DNA from 3 places in the Brevibacillus sp. HB1.4B genome. Region 1 is predicted to be linked to each of the others. Evidence: a T-box and tRNA genes for the amino acid it is inferred to sense, from the RefSeq annotation. Region 1 holds a T-box; the other regions hold tRNA genes.
The links. The T-box of region 1 lies ahead of serS (serine--tRNA ligase). A T-box ahead of a tRNA ligase gene usually reads a tRNA of that ligase, here a tRNA-Ser.
Positions count from the first base shown of each region.

Region 2: it has a tRNA-Ser gene. The T-box ahead of serS (serine--tRNA ligase) is inferred to sense a tRNA for this amino acid. The anticodon was not compared.
Region 3: it has a tRNA-Ser gene. The T-box ahead of serS (serine--tRNA ligase) is inferred to sense a tRNA for this amino acid. The anticodon was not compared.

Region 1 covers NZ_JABSUT010000022.1:2,292-9,329, reverse strand. Annotated here, with positions in the region: gene aceB (malate synthase A) at 1-1,438, opposite strand, end outside; gene HP398_RS30240 (hypothetical protein) at 1,499-1,666, opposite strand; gene serS (serine--tRNA ligase) at 1,859-3,139, opposite strand; T-box leader at 3,193-3,417, opposite strand; gene pdxT (pyridoxal 5'-phosphate synthase glutaminase subunit PdxT) at 3,546-4,121, opposite strand; gene pdxS (pyridoxal 5'-phosphate synthase lyase subunit PdxS) at 4,132-5,016, opposite strand; gene HP398_RS30220 (D-alanyl-D-alanine carboxypeptidase family protein) at 5,122-6,438, opposite strand; gene guaB (IMP dehydrogenase) at 6,628-7,038, opposite strand, start outside.
Region 2 covers NZ_JABSUT010000016.1:9,707-16,744, forward strand. Annotated here, with positions in the region: gene HP398_RS28030 (3-oxoacid CoA-transferase subunit B) at 1-430, shown strand, start outside; gene HP398_RS28035 (peptidase) at 464-1,744, shown strand; gene HP398_RS28040 (aldehyde dehydrogenase family protein) at 1,841-3,259, shown strand; tRNA gene HP398_RS28045 (tRNA-Ser) at 3,327-3,415, shown strand; gene HP398_RS28050 (acyl-CoA synthetase) at 3,573-5,138, shown strand; gene HP398_RS28055 (exo-beta-N-acetylmuramidase NamZ domain-containing protein) at 5,205-7,038, opposite strand, start outside.
Region 3 covers NZ_JABSUT010000015.1:87,087-94,124, forward strand. Annotated here, with positions in the region: gene HP398_RS27875 (sigma-70 family RNA polymerase sigma factor) at 1-313, opposite strand, end outside; gene HP398_RS27880 (ArsR/SmtB family transcription factor) at 1,034-1,336, shown strand; gene HP398_RS27885 (MFS transporter) at 1,477-2,682, shown strand; tRNA gene HP398_RS27890 (tRNA-Ser) at 3,173-3,261, opposite strand; gene HP398_RS27895 (pseudouridine synthase) at 3,420-4,139, shown strand; gene tadA (tRNA adenosine(34) deaminase TadA) at 4,179-4,661, opposite strand; gene HP398_RS27905 (ribonuclease H-like YkuK family protein) at 4,846-5,343, shown strand; gene glcT (glucose PTS transporter transcription antiterminator GlcT) at 5,713-6,570, shown strand; gene HP398_RS27915 (PTS sugar transporter subunit IIA) at 6,700-7,038, shown strand, end outside.

The sequences.
Region 1 (7,038 bases):
CTTCCGTCACCTTTCTACCATCCTGCAAGACTCCGTGACGATGACGCATCCATTGCCAGACTTGTGCCCGCGAAATTTCTGCTGTAGCCGCATCCTCCATCAGATTGTTGATCGGTACAGCCCCAGAGCCTCGCAACCAAGCCTCGATGTACTGTATGCCTACGCTTATGTTCGTACGGACACCCGCTTCTGTAATCGTGCCCTCTGGAACTGCCAGCAGTTTCTTAGCGGATACATCCACATCTTCACGTTTGTACCAGATTTGGTTCGGCTCTCTCATCAAGCGATCGAACACTTCCATAGCTACCGGCACTAGCCCTGGGTGAGCAACCCACGTCCCATCATGTCCATCGTACGCTTCCCGCTCTTTGTCAGCGCGCACTTTGGCGATGGCTTCTGCATTTTGTACCGGGTCATTTTTCACCGGAATTTGTGCAGCCATTCCGCCAATGCAAGGCGCCATCCGTTTATGGCAAGTCTTCACGGCCAGCGTGGTGTATGCCTTCATGAACGGAACTGTCATGGTTACTTGGGCACGATCCGGTGTAATGACATCAGGCTGATTCCGCAGCTTTTTGATATAGCTGAAAATGTAATCCCAGCGTCCGCAATTCAGTCCTGCACTATGCTCGCGCAACTCGTACAGAATCTCATCCATCTCAAAAGCTGCAAGAATCGTCTCGATCAATACTGTCGCGCGAATCGTGCCGCGTGGAATATTTAATTCATCCTGCGCGAAAAGGAAGACGTCGTTCCAGAGGCGAGCCTCCAGATGGCTCTCCAGTTTCGGTAAGTAGAAATACGGTGCTGTCTGATTCGCGATAAGAGCGTCTACGTTGTGGTAAAAGTAAAGTCCGAAGTCAAGCAGGCTGCCGGAGATCGGTTTTCGATCGAGGAGAATGTGCTTTTCTTCAAGATGCCAGCCACGAGGACGCACGATCAAAACCGCTGTCTTTTCATTGAGGGTGTATGATTTGCCTTCCGGACTGATGTAAGAGATATTGCGGCGTACCGCATCCTTCATGTTGATTTGGCCTTGGATGGTGTTCTCCCATGTCGGTGAGTTGGCGTCCTCAAAATCAGCCATGAAAAGCCGAGCACCCGAGTTCAGTGCATTGATGACCATTTTCCGATCACCCGAAGGTCCCGTAATCTCCACCCGTCTGTCCTGCAAATCTTTGGGCAATGGAGCAACAGTCCAATCTCCTTTACGAATATCCGCTGTTTCCTGTAGAAAATCGGGTAGTTGACCTGCATCGATCTGCAATTGACGCTCCACGCGTTTAGCCAACAATTGTTGTCGTCTGTCGCCAAATCTTTGCTCCAGCTTCATCACGAATTGAATCGCTTCTGGTGTCAGGATATCTTGATAACCGGGGTGCATCTCACCGGAAATCTGCACCTCCAGCGGATATGGATTCGTTGGTACGGTAGTCAAAACAGCTCCTCCTCCCTCACTTCAAAGTTATTATGATACAGATTGATAAAATGTTTTTTATTATATAACAGCAAGAGCAAAAAAAATGTCCTTACTCCTGATACCCGCTGCCACTGCAATGGCTGCAGCATACATGACCATCTCCCAAGCAATTGTGGCAAGCCGCTCCGTTGGCATCATGACCAACGCCTCCACATTTTGGGCAATTTTGTTCTCCGTTTCCTTCACATCGATAGCAGTCCATTCTCCATTCCTCCATTTCTGTATTAAAACAATATTCTTAAAATTTGTTTTTATTATATAACAGAAATTAGTACAGTGCAACACGTTTTTTAAAAAATTCCACCTGTATTAGTACACAATATAAAACAGCCCTTGACCCGTTATGGATCAAGAGCTGCTTTCCTTATCTCTTGCTTATTACTTCGGCGCGATCTTGTCTACTCCGCCCATGTACGGACGAAGAACTTCTGGAATCACGATGGCTCCATCTGCCACTTGGTAGTTCTCCAAGATCGCTGCTACTGTACGTCCAATCGCCAAACCAGAACCATTCAATGTATGCACAAATTCCGGCTTCGATTTTGTATCGCGACGGAAACGGATATTGGCGCGGCGCGCTTGGAAATCTTCAAAGTTCGAGCAAGACGAGATTTCACGGTATGTGCCACCGCTTGGAATCCAAACTTCCAGGTCGAATTTCTTCGCAGCTGTAAATCCTAGATCGCCTGTGCACATGCTCAAGACACGGTATGGCAGTCCAAGCAGTTGAAGCACCTTTTCAGCGTTTTTCACCAGTTTGTCGAGTTCGTCATAAGACTCCTCTGGTTTCACGAATTTCACCAACTCAACTTTGTTGAATTGATGCTGACGAATCAACCCACGCGTATCACGGCCAGCAGAACCCGCTTCCGAACGGAAACATGCGCTGAAAGCAGTGTAGTAGCGAGGGAGATCTGCTCCATCCATGATTTCATCACGATGCATATTGGTGACTGGCACCTCTGCAGTTGGAATCAGGAAGTAATCTGGTCCCTCGATTTTGAATGCATCCTCTTCGAACTTAGGTAATTGACCCGTTCCTGTCATGCTCGTGCGGTTGACGATAAACGGTGGGATCACTTCTTCATAGCCATGCTCATTCGAGTGCAGATCCATCATGAAGTTCATCAGTGCGCGCTCCAGGCGTGCACCCAAGCCTTTATAGAAAACAAAACGGCTTCCTGTTACTTTTGCCGCCGTTTCAAAATCGAGGATGCCTGCTTGGCTAGCCAGCTCCCAGTGAGGCTTAATCTCAAAGTCAAATGCACGTGGCTCTCCCCATGTCCAGGCAATCACGTTATCGTCTTCTGTCGTACCGATCGGCGTGCTTTCGTGCGGCAGGTTCGGGAGGCTCAGCAAGATGAACTCCAGCTGCTCATCCAGTTGGCGCAGCTCTTCATCCAAAGCCTTGATGCGTTCATTTACTTCTTTCATTTCAGTGATCAGATGGTCTGCATTTTCCTTATTGCGTTTCATAACCGCTACTTGCTCGGATACCGTGTTACGCTTATTTTTCAGCGCTTCTGCTTCTTGGATGATTTGGCGACGCTTTTCATCTACTTCTACGAATTGATCCAACGCAGAAATATCTTCATTGCGGTAAGCCAAACGGCGTTTTACTTCTTCCAAATCCTGGCGTAATACTTTTACGTCCAACATGTGTAAATCCCTCCGAATCGTATTGAAAAAAAACAAAAAACACCCGTCCCCTGGTAAGGGACGAGTGTTGTATACCCGCGTTGCCACCCTCGTTGACATATGCAGCAATCCTCATGCATATGCCCACTCTTCCGTCATAACGGGACGGTTCCGGGCAAAGTTGTTGTTCCTTTGCCACTCCGAGATGGATTCCTTCACATAACCGGATCGGTTCGCACCTACCACCGACTCTCTAGACCTGGCTCTTGTGAAGTACTTGTTCTCATCATCGCATTCTCATTCATGAATACTATTATTGTTAACTGTACTACAGGTTCTATACGTATGTAAAGAGCAGCCCACCTCGATCTTTTCAGAAAAAAAGAAGATCGGCGCCTTTTTGACGGCCGATCTTCCGGTATGACGGCTAGCTTCTGTATTCCTTGACCATGTCGAGGAAGTATTTGTGCAGTCTTGTATCTTCGGTCAATTCTGGGTGAAAGGCTGCTGCCAAATAGTGACCGCTTCGGGCGACAACAATCTTGTCTTCGTGCTTGGCCAAGACTTGACCGTTCTCTCCCACTTCCATGATATACGGTGCCCGGATGAACACTGCCGGGTAATCTGCCGCCACACCCGCAACAGGCATCAAGACTTCAAAGCTCTCCTTTTGGCGACCAAAAGCATTCCGCTCTACTTTGATGTCCATCAACCCTAGATGGCAATCGTCTTGTCCTTGAATCTGTTTTGCCAGAAGGATCGCTCCTGCGCAAGTTCCGAAGATCGGCTTGTTCGCCTTACCGAACTCTTGAACCGCCTCCATGAATCCGTACTTGTGCATCAGCTTGCTTATCGTGGTGCTCTCTCCGCCGGGAATGACCAGCCCGTCGAGGTCATCCAGTTCTTCTACTTTTTTGACCGGGACGGCTGTGGCACCAACCTCTTCTAGCAGTCGCACATGTTCTGCTACAGCTCCTTGTAGAGCGAGTACGCCGATTTTCATGCTACTCACCTTACCAGCCGCGCTCTTGCATACGATCAGCTTCACGAATTTTGGAGATTTCGATACCTGGCATTGCCGTCCCCAAGCCTTTGGATACGCGAGCAATCAGTTCGTAATCCGTGTAGTGGGTGGTCGCTTCCACAATCGCGCGAGCAAACTTCTCTGGATTCTCTGATTTAAAGATACCAGAGCCAACAAACACGCCATCGGAGCCCAATTGCATCATCAGGGCAGCATCTGCTGGTGTTGCTACTCCGCCTGCTGCGAAGTTTACGACTGGTAGCTTACCTGTTTTGTGTACCGCTTCAAGAAGTTCGTATGGAGCACCCAGGTTTTTGGCTTCCGCCATCAGTTCATCGTAGGACATGGCTTGCACTTTGCGGATTTGGGACATCATCGTACGCATATGACGAACAGCCTCTACAATGTTTCCGGTTCCTGGCTCACCTTTTGTGCGGATCATGGATGCACCTTCTCCGATACGACGGAGAGCTTCACCCAGATCACGGGCGCCACATACAAACGGTACAGTGAACTCTTTTTTATTGATATGGTACAAGTCATCTGCCGGAGTGAGTACTTCACTCTCATCGAGATAATCTACACCCAGAGACTCAAGAACACGCGCTTCAACAAAATGACCGATACGAGCTTTTGCCATAACAGGGATCGAAACAGCTTTCAGTACTTCCTCTACAATGCTAAGGTCCGCCATACGCGCAACTCCACCAGCTGCACGAATGTCAGACGGTACACGCTCCAAAGCCATTACAGCAACAGCACCCGCTGCTTCTGCAATTTTTGCTTGTTCAGCATTTACGACGTCCATAATAACGCCGCCTTTTTGCATTTCAGCCATACCTCTTTTTACGCGGGATGTTCCTACTTGTACCATGTCATTACCCCCTACATCATGAGTCAGAACCGAAACTGTTATGTGGTGTTATGGTTCCTGTTACCGTCATTGTAAACGATAGATGTAGGGGAAAACAACCATTATTTAATTTCCTGTCCCACTGCTAAACAAATTGCTGAAAAACTCAATGATGCTGCGGAAGAACAGACGAATCCAGCTGGCTTCCTCTACTGCCTGTCCTGCTACTACATCAACACCTGCTTTTGTCGCGTCTTCAGGCTGCAAATAATCCGTATCCTTCATGCCTTCTTCTTTCAATACGATCTTACCGACAACCTGTCCTTGCGTAATTGGCGCGGTCAGCTCCTGGAAGGTAACAGTAGGTGTGAATTTTGCTTCTGTACCGATCTTTGTAATCATATTTACTTCGCTACCTGTAACGGCTGGAACTGTTACCTCTACACCGTTTTTCACAGGGGCTATTTCAAACCCTTTAACTGGTACATTCTTGTCCATTTGTTTCGTCAGTTTGTAATTGTTAAAACCGTAGTCAAACAGTTTTCTGGTCTCCGCGAAACGCTTTGTATTGCTATCTGTATTCATTACTACACTAATCAAACGCATGTTGTCACGAACAGCCGTCCCTGTAAAGCAATAGCCCGCTGCAAGTGTATGCCCTGTTTTCAATCCATCTACGCCCGGATAGTAGCTAATCAGACCAGGCAGCATCCAGTTGAAGCTTTTCTTGCTCCACTCTTGTGGGGTACCTGTTCGGAATGTGAAGTTTGTTTTTTTGGAAACTTCCAATGCCTCAGGGAAATCACGGATCAGAGCACGTGCGAGGATAGCCGAATCGCGTGCCGACATCAGATTTTCTGGTTGATCGGTTTTCACTGAATACGGGCCCAACTCATTAGCTGGCAAACCTGTAGAAGTGACAAACATCGTATTTTTCATACCAAGCTCTACTGCTTTTTTGTTCATCATTTCAACAAAGGCAGCTTCACTGCCTGCGACCTTCTCAGCCAAAAGTACGGTTGCGTCGTTAGCAGAAACGACTGTCATCGCTTCTGACAATTGTTTAACTGTAAATGATTCACCTAAATTCAGGTACACCCCAGACGAATCTGAAATTTTCGCGATATAAAAAGCATACTCACTTACCGGGACAACATCATCCCAGTTAATTTTCTTTTGTTTGACGGCTTCCTGAACCAGGTATTCAGACATAATTTTACTCATGCTAGCTACCGGAAGTGCTACGTCAGGATCTTTACTATAGATAACCCTTCCCGTCGATGCCTCAACAAGAATGGCAGACTTCGCTTCCAGTTGTAAATTCGCTTGAGATGCTACAGGGGCAGCTTCTACCTTTGAAACCATTCCTCCCATTGCTGTAGCAAAAACAGCGACAGAAAGGAACAGACCTGTCAATCGCTTTGTCCATGTCTTTCGCTTCATGTAATCTCTCACTCTCCTATTTCTGTCGATTTCATTTTTTCGTGAAAACAAGCACACAATTGTAAGTGTACCATAGGTTGCAGGGTGGCTTGAAGCGAGATTCCTCCTATTTCCACAAGTTAGTAGCTAGTAAAAATCCCCTCTCTTATTAAAAGAAAGGGGACCTGGGTCTTCCGTACTATTTTTCGCTTAGGAAATCGAGTAGTTAGGTGATTCTTTTGTAATTTGTACGTCGTGTGGGTGGCTCTCACGCAAGCCAGCGCCGGTAATGCGAACGAACTGGGAGTTTTGAATCAAATCCTCAATGGTCTTCGCCCCGCAGTATCCCATACCTGCACGCAGTCCACCAATCAACTGATACGTAACATCCGCCAATGGGCCTTTGTAAGGAACACGGCCTTCGATCCCTTCCGGAACGAGCTTTTGTGCGTTCTCTTGGAAGTAACGGTCCTTACTGCCGGCTTTCATCGCGCCGATCGATCCCATTCCGCGATATACCTTGAAACGACGACCTTGGAAAATCTCGAATTCGCCCGGGCTTTCTTCTGTACCGGCGAACAGACTGCCAATCATGATCACAGAAGCACCTGCACCAATTGC
Region 2 (7,038 bases), on a different contig from region 1:
GCTCGCCACAGGGGCATCCTTTTTTGACAGTGCGACTGCTTTTGCCATCATCCGTCGTGGACTGTTGGACATGACGATTTTAGGAGTCCTGGAAGTAAGCCAAAATGGTGATATTGCCAACTGGATCGTTCCAGGTAAACGCGTCCCAGGCATGGGAGGAGCTATGGAGCTGGCACAAAAGGCCAAGAAGGTCATGGTTGTGACCACGCATCTGGATAAAAACGGACGTTCGAAAATCGTTCGGGAATGTTCACTGCCGTTAACTGCGACAAAAGCAGCGGATTTGATCATCACGGATATGGCAGTAATGGAGGTCATGCCAGATGGGTTGTATCTGCGAGAAGTCATGTATCCTTACAGTGTCGCTGACGTGATTGGAGCAACGGAAGCCGAGCTCAAGATGGACGGAGAGGTTGGCGTTTTCCGCTAAGCAAAGACAAAAACCATGGAACGGGGGAAAAACATGGCAAACTGGCAGGTGCTTATTCGGGAGCAATTGGAAAAAGATCGCGAGGCGGCTGTTCAACTGCTACAGCAATGGGTAAAAAGCCCGAGCGTACAAGGCGAAGAGCAATCCATCCAGCAAAGCATTGCAGAGCTTTTGGGGCAGATGGGGCTGGACGTTGACTTATGGGTCATGGAAGGCGAGGAGCTGGTGTCACATCCGTATTTTGTCTCCCCGCGCACAACGTTTGAAGGCAGCCCGAATGTCGTCGGTGTGTGGAAGGGTCAAGGAGATGGGCGTTCCATCATTCTAAACGGACACGTGGATGTAGTGCCTGAGGGCGATCTGGCACAGTGGAGCGATGCTCCGTTTAGCGGGAAGGTTGTGGACGGCAAGCTTTACGGACGTGGAGCAACAGACATGAAGGGTGGAAACCTATCTTCACTGTTGGCGATCCAGGTTCTACAGAAGTTGGGTGTGCAACTGAAAGGCGACGTCATTTTTCAGAGCGTCGTAGAAGAAGAAAGCGGCGGTGCTGGAACATTGGCGACCATCATTCGCGGGTACAAAGCGGATGCTGCCCTGATTCCAGAGCCGACCAATATGAAAATTTTCCCGAAGCAGCAAGGCTCCATGTGGTTCAGATTGACCGTCAAAGGGCGTTCTGCTCACGGAGGGACCCGCTACGAGGGAGTCAGCGCCATCGAAAAGAGCATGCTCGTCGTTCAAGCAATTGGTCAATTGGAAAAAGAGCGAAATGATCGACTCGACGATCCGCTCTACGCCAAGCTGCCCATTCCGATCCCGATTAATCTGGGGGTGATTGAGGGTGGCAAGTGGCCTTCGTCTGTAGCTGACCTCGTCAAGCTGGAAGGAAGGATGGGGGTTGCCCCAGGAGAGCAGATGGACAATGCCAAAGCCGAAATGGCAGCAGCACTCAAAAAGCTGGCTGAGATCGACCCGTGGTTTGCAGAACAGCCCGTCGAGCTGGAGTGGTTCGGAGCTCGTTGGGTTCCGGGAGCAGTGGAGCTAGATCATCCGTTGATGGAAATTCTGCAAGCACAGTTTGAAGCTGTGACAGGAGATCGTGCCATTGTGGAAGCATCGCCTTGGGGAACAGATGGCGGTTTGTTGACGGCTTTGGCTAATACCCCAGCGATTGTTGTCGGACCTGGAGTCACACAGGTTGCACACTACCCGAATGAATACATCGTTTTGGATGAGGTATTCCGTTGTGCTGAGATCTTTGCGCTTACGTTACTGGAATGGTGCGGTGTAGCGAAAAGTGTGAAAGAGTAAAAAGATATCCAAATATTTCAAAATCAAGACAGGAAGGCATGCGCATGAGGGAGAATGTTTGGAGGTGAACTCCAATCAATGAGAGTGGGGATACCAATGAAAAAAACGTGCTTTATCGGGGGAGAGTGGGTGCCAGCCACTGCTCATGCACCGCTATTCTCTCCATGTACGGGTCAAGAGATTGCACAAATTTCGCAAGCAGACTCATCATTGGTTGAAAAAGCAATTGCTGCGGCCCACGAAGCGACAGCCGTCATGCGGCGTCTTCCTGCCTATCAACGCTCCTTCCTGCTTGAAAAAATCTCAATTTTGATGAATGAACGTTTGGAGGAAGCGGCACGGATCATCGCAATAGAAGCGGGAAAACCAATTAAAACAGCCCGCGGTGAAGTGATCCGAACCATTCAGACGTATAAGTTTGCGGCAGAGGAAGCCAAACGCCTCCATGGAGAAACTGTACCACTCGATGCAGCTATCGGCGGAGAGGGGCGCCTGGCTTACACCGTGCGTGAACCACTGGGAGTCATCGGTGCCATTACACCCTTTAATTTTCCCATGAATCTCGTCGCCCATAAGGTCGGACCTGCTCTCGCTGCTGGTAATACTGTTGTTCTCAAGCCTGCATCGCAGACACCACTTAGCGCATTGTTTCTCGCAGAGCTCGCAGAGCAAGCGGGTGTGCCTGCAGGAGCCCTAAATGTGATCACAGGCAGTGGTGCGAGTGTTGGCGATAAAATCGTGTCTGACCCGAGAGTCAGGGCGGTGACGTTTACAGGGAGCCCAAGTGTTGGGCTGGATATACGCAATCGAGCGGGCATGAAAAGAGTCACGCTCGAGCTGGGATCGAATTCGGCAGTGATCGTTGATCGCGATGTGCAACTCAATGATGTGATACCCCGATGCGTTTTTGGCGCATTCGCCTATTCTGGGCAGGTATGTATCTCTGTGCAAAGAATTTATGTGGTCAAAGAAATCTATCATGATTTCGTCCAACAGTTTGTTGAACACACACGAGCACTTCGCGGTGGTGATTCGCTCTCTGAGGACGCGGACTATTCCGCTATGATCAATCCACGCGAATCAGAACGTGCGATGGCGTGGATTCATGAGGCGCTCCAGCAGGGGGCACGTTTGGAGTGTGGGGGACAGATCGTGGATCGGATGCTCCAACCTACGGTGTTGACGGGTGTTCCGGCAGAGGCAAAAGTTTCTTGTCAGGAAGTATTTGGTCCTGTCGTTCTGATTAATCCAGTGGAGTCTGTCCGGCAAGGCATTACGTTGGTCAATGATTCCCGCTATGGATTACAGGCTGGTGTCTATACCAACAATCTGTCGTTGGCTCTGGAAGCGGCAGAAGAGCTGCGCGTGGGTGGTGTGATGGTAAATGATATTCCGACTTTTCGCGTGGACCATATGCCCTACGGTGGCGTAAAGGAAAGCGGACTTGGTCGGGAAGGGGTCAAATACGCGATAGAAGAAATGACGGAATTGAAACTCGTTGCCTTCAAACGATAAAGGAAATGGATACAGGGCTCTTGCAAAAAATAGTAGAGCTGTGATATAGTAAGTATTGTTGAAATACGGAGGGATACCGAAGTGGTCATAACGGGGCGGTCTTGAAAACCGTTAGAGTGCAAGCTCACGCGGGTTCGAATCCTGCTCCCTCCGCCATAAATACAAATGAACCGACTCCAGTTGAGAAGCTGGGGTCTTTTTTATGGTTGAGAGCTTTGAGTGTAAGTTGTCGTTTCTTTATTGTAAAAATATCAGAAAATAAAGAAAACTATTATATAATGGAGAGGAGACTAAAAGTGATGGGGGAATTTGCATGCTCGAAGCGCAACGGGTTCGTAGAAATGCACTAGGCGATATTTTGCGAAGAAGTCGTGGGCGAAATCCTGATAAGCCTGCCCTGTACTTTGAGGAAGAAGTATTGACCTACACGCAGCTTGATCAGCTTGCAAATAAGACGGCTCATACGCTTCTTTCCAAAGGCTTGCAAAAAGGGGAGCGGGTAGCTGTACTTTCACGCAACTCGATGGATTTTGCGATTCTGAACTTTGGGCTAGCGAAAGCAGGAGTCATCATGGTGCCGATCAACTTCATGTTGAATAAGGAAGATGTCGCCTATATTTTGGGTCATGCGGAAGTGAGTGCGTGCTTCGTATCCCCTGAATTCCTGCAGCTCGCTCAAGACGGACTCCAATTAGCTGGAATTTCCCCCAAGCTGCTTTCCCTCATGTCCAAACCTACAGTACAAGCAGGGGAATGGTTGCCTTTTCGCACGCTGATGGAAGCGGCAGACGACCATGAGCCTGAAGTAGATATAGCGGAAGAAGATGTTGTACAGATTTTGTATACCAGCGGAACGGAATCAAAGCCAAAGGGCGTTATGCTCACGCATAAAAGCATTATCTCCGAATATGTCAGTGCGATCATTGAAGGCGGGATGACGCAGGATGATGTGGCTGTTCACGCGCTTCCCTTGTTCCATAGTGCGCAGCTTCATTGCTTTTTGGGACCGTACGTGTACCTAGGTGGGAGCGGTATTATTTTGGAACAGGCAACCCCTGCGTTAATGCTGCAGACGGTAGAGGCGTATAAGGCTACTCAGTTGTTTTGCCCGCCAACCGTATGGATTGCAATACTGCGTTCTCCCGATTTTGCCGTGCGCAATTTGAGTTCTTTGCAAAAGTGCTATTACGGTGCTGCGATCATGCCTGTAGAAGTGTTAAAAGAGCTTGGTCAACGTCTCCCGAACGCACAGTATTACAATTTTTACGGGCAGACGGAAGTGGCTCCATTAGCAACTGTTTTACAGCCGAAGGATCAGATGAGAAAAGCGGGCTCTGCAGGCAAGCCAGCGTTACATGTAGAAACGAAAATCGTCGATGATGATGGGAATGAAGTCCCGCGTGGAAGTGTTGGTGAGATTGTACACAGGACCAGTCATGCGATGCTGGGGTATTTCCGAGATGAGGAAAAGACACGGGCTGCTTTCCATGGTGGGTGGTTTCACAGCGGGGATTTGGGCATCATGGATGAAGAAGGCTATATCACGGTCGTTGATCGGAAAAAGGATATGATTAAATCGGGGGGAGAGAACGTTGCAAGCAGGGAGATTGAGGAGCTTATTTATCAACATCCGAAAGTGTCTGAGGTCGCAGTGATCGGAGTTCCCCATCCGTACTGGATCGAAGCAGTGACGGCTGTCGTTGTGCCAAAAGCAGGTGAGTCACTGACTGCTGACGAGATGCTTGCTTTTTGCAAAGACCGTCTTTCCTCCTTCAAAGCACCCAAATATGTAGTGATTGCCGACAATCTTCCTCGAAACCCTAGCGGAAAAATTTTGAAAAGAGAGCTGCGCCTCCGATACGAAAAACTGACGACTTAGCCAGTCACAAGGTCTAACATACAAAATAACCCGCTCTATTACAGAGCGGGCTTTTTGCTGCTGTGATTATTTTACGTTGGAAACAGTTGGACGATCGGCTTGAATGACTTCAAAACGATAGCCTTTTTCTTTCAAGTACGAAATGATTTCTGGGAGAGCTTCAGCTGTTGGTGACTTGGTACTGGAATCATGCATCAAGACGACGATTTCTTTTTGTGACTTTACTTGCTGCTTTATATTGGCCAGTGTTTGAGCGGCTGTGTATTTGTTGCTTCTTGCATCGCCGTTTGTTACATTCCAGTCGATAAATGAATAGCCACGTTGTTGCGCCTCTGCTTTGATCGCATGCATGACTGTATGCTGCTTGTTATAACGTTTGGGATCTTGATATTTCAAACTGACGGTATTCGTGCTGCCACCTGGATAGCGGAATACTGCTGGTTTTACGCCGGTTGCTTTTTCAATCATTTGACTGCCTTTTTCTAGGTCTGCAAAAAAGCTCTCCATGTTTTTGTAAACAAGTTGATAATTATGGGAATACGAATGTCCTCCCAACGCATGCCCTTCAGCTACAATCCTTTTGAGAATGGCCTCATGACCAGCTACCTCACGGCCTACTATAAAGAAGGTAGCTTTAACCTGATGCGTTTTCAGCGTATCCAAAACACGTGGAGTTACTGAAGAAGGTCCATCGTCAAAGGTTAAATAAGCGATCTTCTCAGAAGACTTCGGTGTCTGAGGAATCGGTTTTGTAGCTGGTTCAGGTTTCTTCGCTGGATTGGTCGTTCCATTATTATTGCCAGGCTGCTGTGGAGTCGGTGTCTTTGGCTTTTCTGGCTTAGATGGTTTCGGTTGTTCTGGTTGTTCAGGCTGCTTTGATTGCTTCGGTTGTTTCTGTTGAATCGGCTGCATTGGGATAAACGGTTTATCGCCATAGATCAAATATTTTTGCCGCAGCTCTACAAATTTCTTAAGATCCGCTTCATAGGAAGAAACAATCTCCTGCGGGGATTTGCCTTGTTCGAGAAGCAGACCGATTTTGTTGGTACCCATCACCTTGTCGAACATAGAGATTTGCATACTTGTACTTTTTGGCATAGGGAATGGCTGCAATTGCTTGGCATAGGTCAGCGCGTAAATACCTGTTTTTACAGGGTTAAACTGATGTAGATCGTTGATCTGAAGGCGTACGCCCCCGGCAGTTCCTTTATTCTCAGGAATAAAGATGACACCAGGCAGAAGACTTCCATTTAACAGATCGGCGTACTTGTGCGAATCCAGACCCTCAGCCCCGATCCAGGTGAAATGGTCGCCTTGACGAATGGGGGTACCCTCACCCAAACCAGTTGCCATATACCCGAAAACCGAGGTCAAGTTAGGGATATGCGGAGAACTCGGAATCCAGGCTAAACCTGTCTGTTGATAAATCATGCTGCGTGCATACCCTTGCATCGGAATGACGGTAAGGTCTACACCGATGGTACGGTTGAAAAACAATGCCAGCTCTCCGATCGTCATGCCATGTGCAAGCGGGAGGGTGTCCACTCCGATAAAGGAGCGGTAAGGCAGTTCAACTACAGGACCCTCGACAATTGTTCCGCCGAGAGGATTCGGTCGATCCAATATCATTACTTCTTTTCCTTGTTCCTTTGCAGCTGTCATGGCGTATTGCAAGGTAGATATGTATGTGTAGGTTCTCGATCCGATATCTTGCAAATCGATGAGAAGAATATCAATGTCTTTCAGCATTTCTGGTGTCGGCTTGCGAGTTGATCCAGACAAGCCGTAGACCGGTATAGCGTAAACGGGATGAACAAAGCTCGTTACTTGTTTTCCTGCGACCGTTTTTCCGTCGAGGCCATGTTCAGGTGCATAGAGAGTGGTTAAATGCACGGAGCGA
Region 3 (7,038 bases), on a different contig from region 1:
GAAGTATCCCTAAATATTTCCGTTTGTATTTGTTTACGCCTTGTTGAGATATGCCTAAATGCTGTGCAACTATTTCTTCTGCAACTCCATTGATCACTACTTGCTCAATAACAAATCTTGCTTTGTCCGGAAGGGAGTTCAACATTTCTTCTAAGTGTAACTTAGAATCTACAGAAGACATTTGATTCTGCCCACAGATATTTTCTATGATCGGAAGCTCTCGGGTGGAAATCTTCTTTGCTTGATACTGCAACCGCCAAGCGATCCTTCTTAAAACTCTTCTACACTCCTCTATTAATAACTCATCGTTCATGCTTTTCACCGTCCTACCTTATAGGTAAAAAAAGAAGGTAAAAAACAACCGTTTTTCATAAATTATTCCATTCGTTTTTACGCAATTTCATTGCGTTTTCGTATCATATTAAGATTTTTTTTGGGGGCATTGGTTGTAAAAAAACCTCATTTTTCTTCTATATGTATGAAAGCGACAAAGTGACCCATTTCGAAGTTGCTTTTAAAAAACATATCGGAGCTAATATTATATGGCACCATTCCATGAACCTGGTCGTAAAAATCTTCTCGTTTAAGGGTAGCACCAGCAGAACGCGAAAAAACCACGTTAACGATTGTGTTGCATTGTGAAATACAATCTTGAGGCTAAATTGTGTTGCGTAAAGCTCTAAAAAGAGTAAGATTCACCCTCATGGATACAACATAATTGGTCTTGTGCTGCATGCCTTATTGTGGTTAAAATCGGCGTTTTTAGCTGTCCGCATCCCCTTAACGTTGTTAATCCGCGTTTAACTTAACTAGTCAGAATGGGTGACTTTACAGTATTCAATGTAGAGTTACCCATTCTTTTTATTTCTTTAAATACTTGATATCTATATTTGGTTTTATAGTATTCATAGTACATTGAGTTAGGTTAGGGGTACAGCCAACGAAATGACATAAAACCCGCGCTAAGTTATTCATACAGCCGCCGCAGCTTTTTCATGTTGACACATCGATAATTTGCGATATTATAATGTGTATGGAACCGATTGAAATCTTTAAAGCACTGTCCAACGAGTCGCGATTGCAAATTTTGCATTGGTTGAAAGAGCCTGAAAAACATTTTACGCCCCACGAAGGGATTGATATGAGGAAAGTCGGGGTATGTGTTTGTCAAGTCACGGAAACGCTGAAGATGACACAGTCTACAACTTCCCAGTATTTATCGATACTCCAACGGGCAGGTCTGGTCACAGCGGAACGGATCGGTAAGTATACGTACTTCAAAAGAAACGAGGAAGCGATCCGCGAAATCGGTTCATTTTTCAATAACGAGATTTAATGACAACAAGCTGAATGCTCTCTTGAGGATTCGGTTTGTTTCAAGCCTACATATCGATATATTGAGATGTGTAGATTTTTAATGTGAAACACATCGATAATTCATTATATATAGATGCGAAAAAATTAGGAGTGGTGAAATTGAAGGGGAGTACTTGGAAGGTTTATTTTTTGGCGATTGTCAGTTTTTTGGTTGGGACATCCGAGTATGTCATTTCAGGTATTTTAGACAAGATCTCGGATACGCTTGGGATCTCCATTACTTCGGCAGGGCAGTTTGTGACCGTTTTTTCCTTTGTATATGCTATTTGCACCCCCATATTGATGGCTTTGACGGCAAAAATTGAAAGGCAAAAGCTGCTCGTTGGTGCACTGGGACTTTTCGTGTTTGCCAACATTTTGTCTTTTGTACTGCCGGGATTCGGACTTTTTGTGCTTGCGCGCGTGTTAATGGCTTTAGGCGCTGGAATGGTTGTTGTTACCGCCTTGGATATAGCAGCGAAAATCGCGCCAGAAGGTAAACAGGCGAGTTCAATTGCAACCGTAGTGATGGGGTTTACTACATCATTAATTATCGGGGTTCCTCTCGGACGCATGATCGCTGAGGCATACGGCTGGAAATCAGTATTCGGTTTCATTGCCATAATGGGTCTTCTTGCCATCTTTGTTCTGTATAAAACGATCCCGCAAGTAAAGGGGGATGCCCCCGTACCTTTAGCCAAGCAACTTGCTCTCCTCAAAAGCAGAAAAGTGGCTCTTGGACTCTCGATCACTTTCTTTTGGCTCGGTGGCTACTCTATAGCGTATACCTACATTTCTCCTTATCTACTCACGGTTGCGGGCTTAAATGAAGAAGTGCTCAGCGGAGTATTGTTGGCGTTCGGCGTGGCCAGCTTAATTGGTTCCAAATTCGGCGGCTACAGTACGGATAAATGGGGGGTAGCCCCCACCTTGACTTGGAGTATGTTGCTGCATATCGCCGCCTTGATTTTACTCACGGTTGCCGTCATATTCACGCATTCATGGTTGCCGGTTGTAGCCATCCTTATGCTGTGGTCGTTCGCCGCCTGGTCTAGCGGTCCTACACAGCAGTATAATTTGGTACGGATCGAACCCAATTATTCAGGCATTATGCTTAGTCTCAATCAGTCCACGATGCAATTATCGATGGCAGCAGGAGCGGGAATCGGCGGCCTCGCCGTGGATCGGATATCCTTGTCATCCATCCCGTGGTTCGGGACGATCGGTGTGGCAATTGCAGTCGCGGCCTCGTTATTATTATTTTCATGGATAAGACAAGAGGCAAAAAAAGAAGGCATGCCGCAAGAACAGGCTTTGTCAGACTGATTCAGGTGCTACCTCCTAGTCTACAACTTTATTTTCTTTAAACAGCACTAGCTACAAAGGAATCAAAATAACAAACCCTTAATTAAACTTAACAACCTCGATTTCCTGTACGCTAAGGAAATCGAGGTTGTTATTGCATCCAAATCCTTAATGTGGGTATTATGTCATTTGGTTGACGGTACACCGGTTATTAGATGGGGGGTGTAGCCCGAGCGAAGGCGCGGGTAGCAATCTTTGGCTTGGTCTACGAAAAGTTCTGAGATAATTAAACTAATTTAAAACTACTTTGAATACATGTAAACAATGTGACAACCATTGATTTAATAGTGATTGTCACATTGGAGTTAAGATAACCACGTTTTGCTGGCGGTACCCGTTATTAGACGCAAAATTAAAATTTGCTTACAGTTTTTGTGATATAAAAAAAGAAGCATACCTCTGCCACACTGGCAAAAATATGCTTCATTCTCTTCGATCCGAAAAATCTAAGCGGAGAGAGTGGGATTCGAACCCACGCACGCCTCACGACGCCTAACGCATTTCGAGTGCGTCCCCTTATGACCACTTGGGTATCTCTCCATATTTAGTTTGTCAGAAACATTATTTACTATAGCAAAATACAGTCAAAAATGCAAGACTCATTCCTTTGCATTCCCCTTGATTTGCGCGGCTCATTAGGCCAAACTAATAACAGCACACACGATTGTATCCGATCAGAAGAAAAGCGAGGAACATATATGAAACGTGAACGTTTGGACAAGGTGCTGGCCAATATGGCAATCGGCACGCGCAAGGAAGTGAAAGCCTTAGTGAAACAGCGACTGATCGTCGTGGACGGCGTTGTCGCAACAGACCCGGGGATGCATGTCATTGCCGAGGAACAGGAAATTCTTGTGGATGGAGAACCGCTTAACTTTAAGCGCTGGGTATACGTTTTACTGAACAAGCCGCCTGGAGTCGTTTCTGCTACAGAGGACAATGTCCATGAAACCGTAGTGGACTTGCTCCCGTACGAGTGGGCTATCAAGGTGCATCCGGTAGGCCGACTGGATATTGATACAGAGGGTCTCTTACTCTTGACCAATGACGGTCACCTCTCCCATAGTCTCTTGTCCCCGAAAAAGAAAGTGGACAAGGAGTACTTTGCCCGCATCGATGGCCGGGTTACTGAGCACCATGTACAGGAGTTTGCCAAAGGCGTGGAATTGGAGGACTTCACTACACTGCCAGCCAAGCTGGAGATTATCTCTTCAGGAGAAACATCAGAGATTCGCGTCACCATCATGGAAGGAAAGTTCCATCAGGTAAAACGGATGTTTGCTGCTTTCGACCTGCAAGTCACCTATCTGCAACGGATTCGTATGGGCCCGCTTCACCTTGACCCGTCACTCGCCCCTGGTGAGTATCGCGAACTGACCGAAGAAGAGCTGCACCTGCTGCAAAACGTAAACAAATAAAAACCGCCTGCATGCAGACGGTTTGTCCAGACAGCCCGGTCATTCCTGTACCGGCTGTCTTTTTTTTCGCAATCCACGAAAGAAGTCCTTGAGCATCTGCCCGCATTCCTCTGCAAGAACACCCTCTAAGACTGGCACCTGATGATTGAAGCGCGGTTCCGCGAGCAGGTTCATTAATGTCCCGGCACAGCCCGCCTTCGGATCGCGAGCGCCATACACGACCTGTTCGATACGGCTTTGAACGATTGCACCTGCACACATCGGACACGGCTCCAACGTCACGTACAGCGTACACCCGATCAAGCGCCATCCACCCAAGCGTTCACTTGCCTCCCGTATCGCGATCAATTCCGCGTGCAAGGTAGGGTCTTTTTGTGTTTCCCGCAAGTTGTAGCCGCGACCTACGATTTCCCCGTCGCGCACGATGACCGCACCGATCGGAACCTCGCCAATCGCAGCAGCTTTCCGGGCCTCTTCCATGGCTTGTTTCATATAATAATCATGTTCATTTGCTTGTATCACGTTTCTCTAAAGCTCCTTCAAAAACAGTCTTTCGTCCCGAACAAACGGACCATTTTACCCAAAAAAGTTGATTCAAGAAGTTTTTGTCCCTACCCGTTCACATACTATCTGCGAGATTACATACATTAATGATGTAAGGAAGAAGTATGCAAATCATTGTTAGCCTCTTTCTGGAGGGATGTGAGTGGGCTTAACCTCTGCAAATTCGTTATTTGATCGCTTTCACAGTCCGACTAGAGGTCTACTGGCAAAAGAAGAAGTGTTTTCCCACATCGAACATACCATCTCATCAATAGGTGGTCCATTTGAAATTATTGTGGGGGCCGACTCTCAATTAAAAAGCCGCGGGACTTTTTTTGCTCTTGTGATCACAGTGATTCGTCCCGGCCATGGGGGCACCTTCTTTTATCACAAATTTCAAGAACGCCGGTACGCATCCTTGCAACAGCGTATATTTCAGGAAGCGATGTACGCAGTCGGACTTGCCACAGAAGTACGCCAATATTTGCGGGACCACCACTTAGATACTCCCATCCGCCTGCATTTTGATATCGGTACGAATGGCCCTACCCGTAAGTTTATCCAGTCTTTGTTGAGCTTAGCAGAAACCAATCACTTTCGTGCCGAAATCAAACCGAACTCCTTCTGTGCATCTACGATTGCCGACAAGTACACCAAGTAACAAACCAGGCGGATTGCTAATGAGGCGTCCGCTTGGCTTTGTTTTGCCCTTATCCTGCTTGGTTCAAACAATTCGGGACAGGCTTCTGCTTCTCCTGCCCACCGTGTTTTTTCCCGTTAACAGGGTGATTGACAATGTACGAGACGTGAGCTATTATAAGCTTTAATTGAAGCGTTTTCACAAGGCGTGTTACTGGTAATGCAGGCATGAGCCGAGAAGATCTTTTTCTTGTTAAAAAGGTTTTTTCGGCTCTTTTTTCTGATTAATGTCATGGTTCATCGACATTTTTCATTAAATTGGATGTGACCGCTTGCGGTAAGCAAATACGGTCATGGACCGTTTTTGTCTATCTAAAGGTGGTGGAATGGATTGTCCCGTGAAAAGGAAAAAACGTACGCAATTACGCGTGTGTTGAACCATAACGTCGTACTCGTGGAAGAACCCGGACCCGGACAAGAAATTGTCCTGTTCGGAAAAGGAATCGGATTTGGCGCAAAACCCGGGAATACCATCCCCGCCCATGACTCGCGTGTGGAAAAGCGCTTCAGGCTCGAAAATGAGAACCATCAGAAGCAGTATCAGAACATCTTGAGCCAAGTAGATCCTGCTGTCGTAGGAATTGCGGAAGAAATTATCGCTCTCATTGCGAGTGAGATTACGCCAGAATTGAACGAACACGTCCACGTTGCCTTGCCTGACCATATCCAGTTTGCCATCTATCGGCTCAATAACGGCATGGAAATCGTGAATCCGTTCTTGTTCGAAATCCAGACGCTGTACACGAAGGAGTACGCGCTGGCGAACCGGGCAGCGGATATGATCAAGAACGCATTCGACCTGGACATTCCCGATAGTGAAATCGGATTTCTGGCCTTGCACATTCACTCCGCGATCAGCTACGTCCCAGTAAAAAAGGCTGTCCAATTCACCAACATCATCACGGATTTGGTAAGCCTGATTGAAGAGCGAACAGCTATTACGATTGAACGCAGTACCATTGACTACGTTCGCCTCATTACCCATTTGCGCTTTGCCGTTGAGCGCATCCGTCAACAAAAGTTCATCAAGAACCCGCTTCTGGACCGAGTCAAAACCACCATGCCAGAAGCCTATCAATTGGCAACAGAGCTGGCTGAATACATCTCCACCCGTCTCGAGATCGCTGTACCAGAAGACGAGGTTGGTTACATGGCTCTGCACCTTTATCGCTTATTACAACAAAATTAAATCATAATCCTGCGTGTTACTAGCTCGACTAGGCATGAGCGGTGAGATCATACGGACATAGTAAGTATGTCGTCGTATGAATTCAACCGTCTCATGCCTTTTTTGGTTCAGACGCAAAAGGAGGATACTATGCTACGCAGTCTTTTTTCCCGAAAAAAACAACAACAAGAGGTAACCTTTCTTGCACCTTTAACAGGTACCGTACTCCCCCTGTCCGAAGTTCCTGATCCTGTATTCGCAGGAAAAGTCGTCGGTGATGGAGTAGCGATTTTGCCAAGTGCAGACACTCTCGTCTCCCCTGTCGATGGAAAGGTAACGCATCTTTTCCCTACTCACCATGCTATCGGGCTGTCGACTGAAAGTGGTCTTGAGATATTGATGCATATTGGAATCGATACCGTGAAATTAAACGGGAAAGGCTTTACCCCATTTGTCTCCGTTGGCGATCAAGTGAAAGCTGGCGACAAG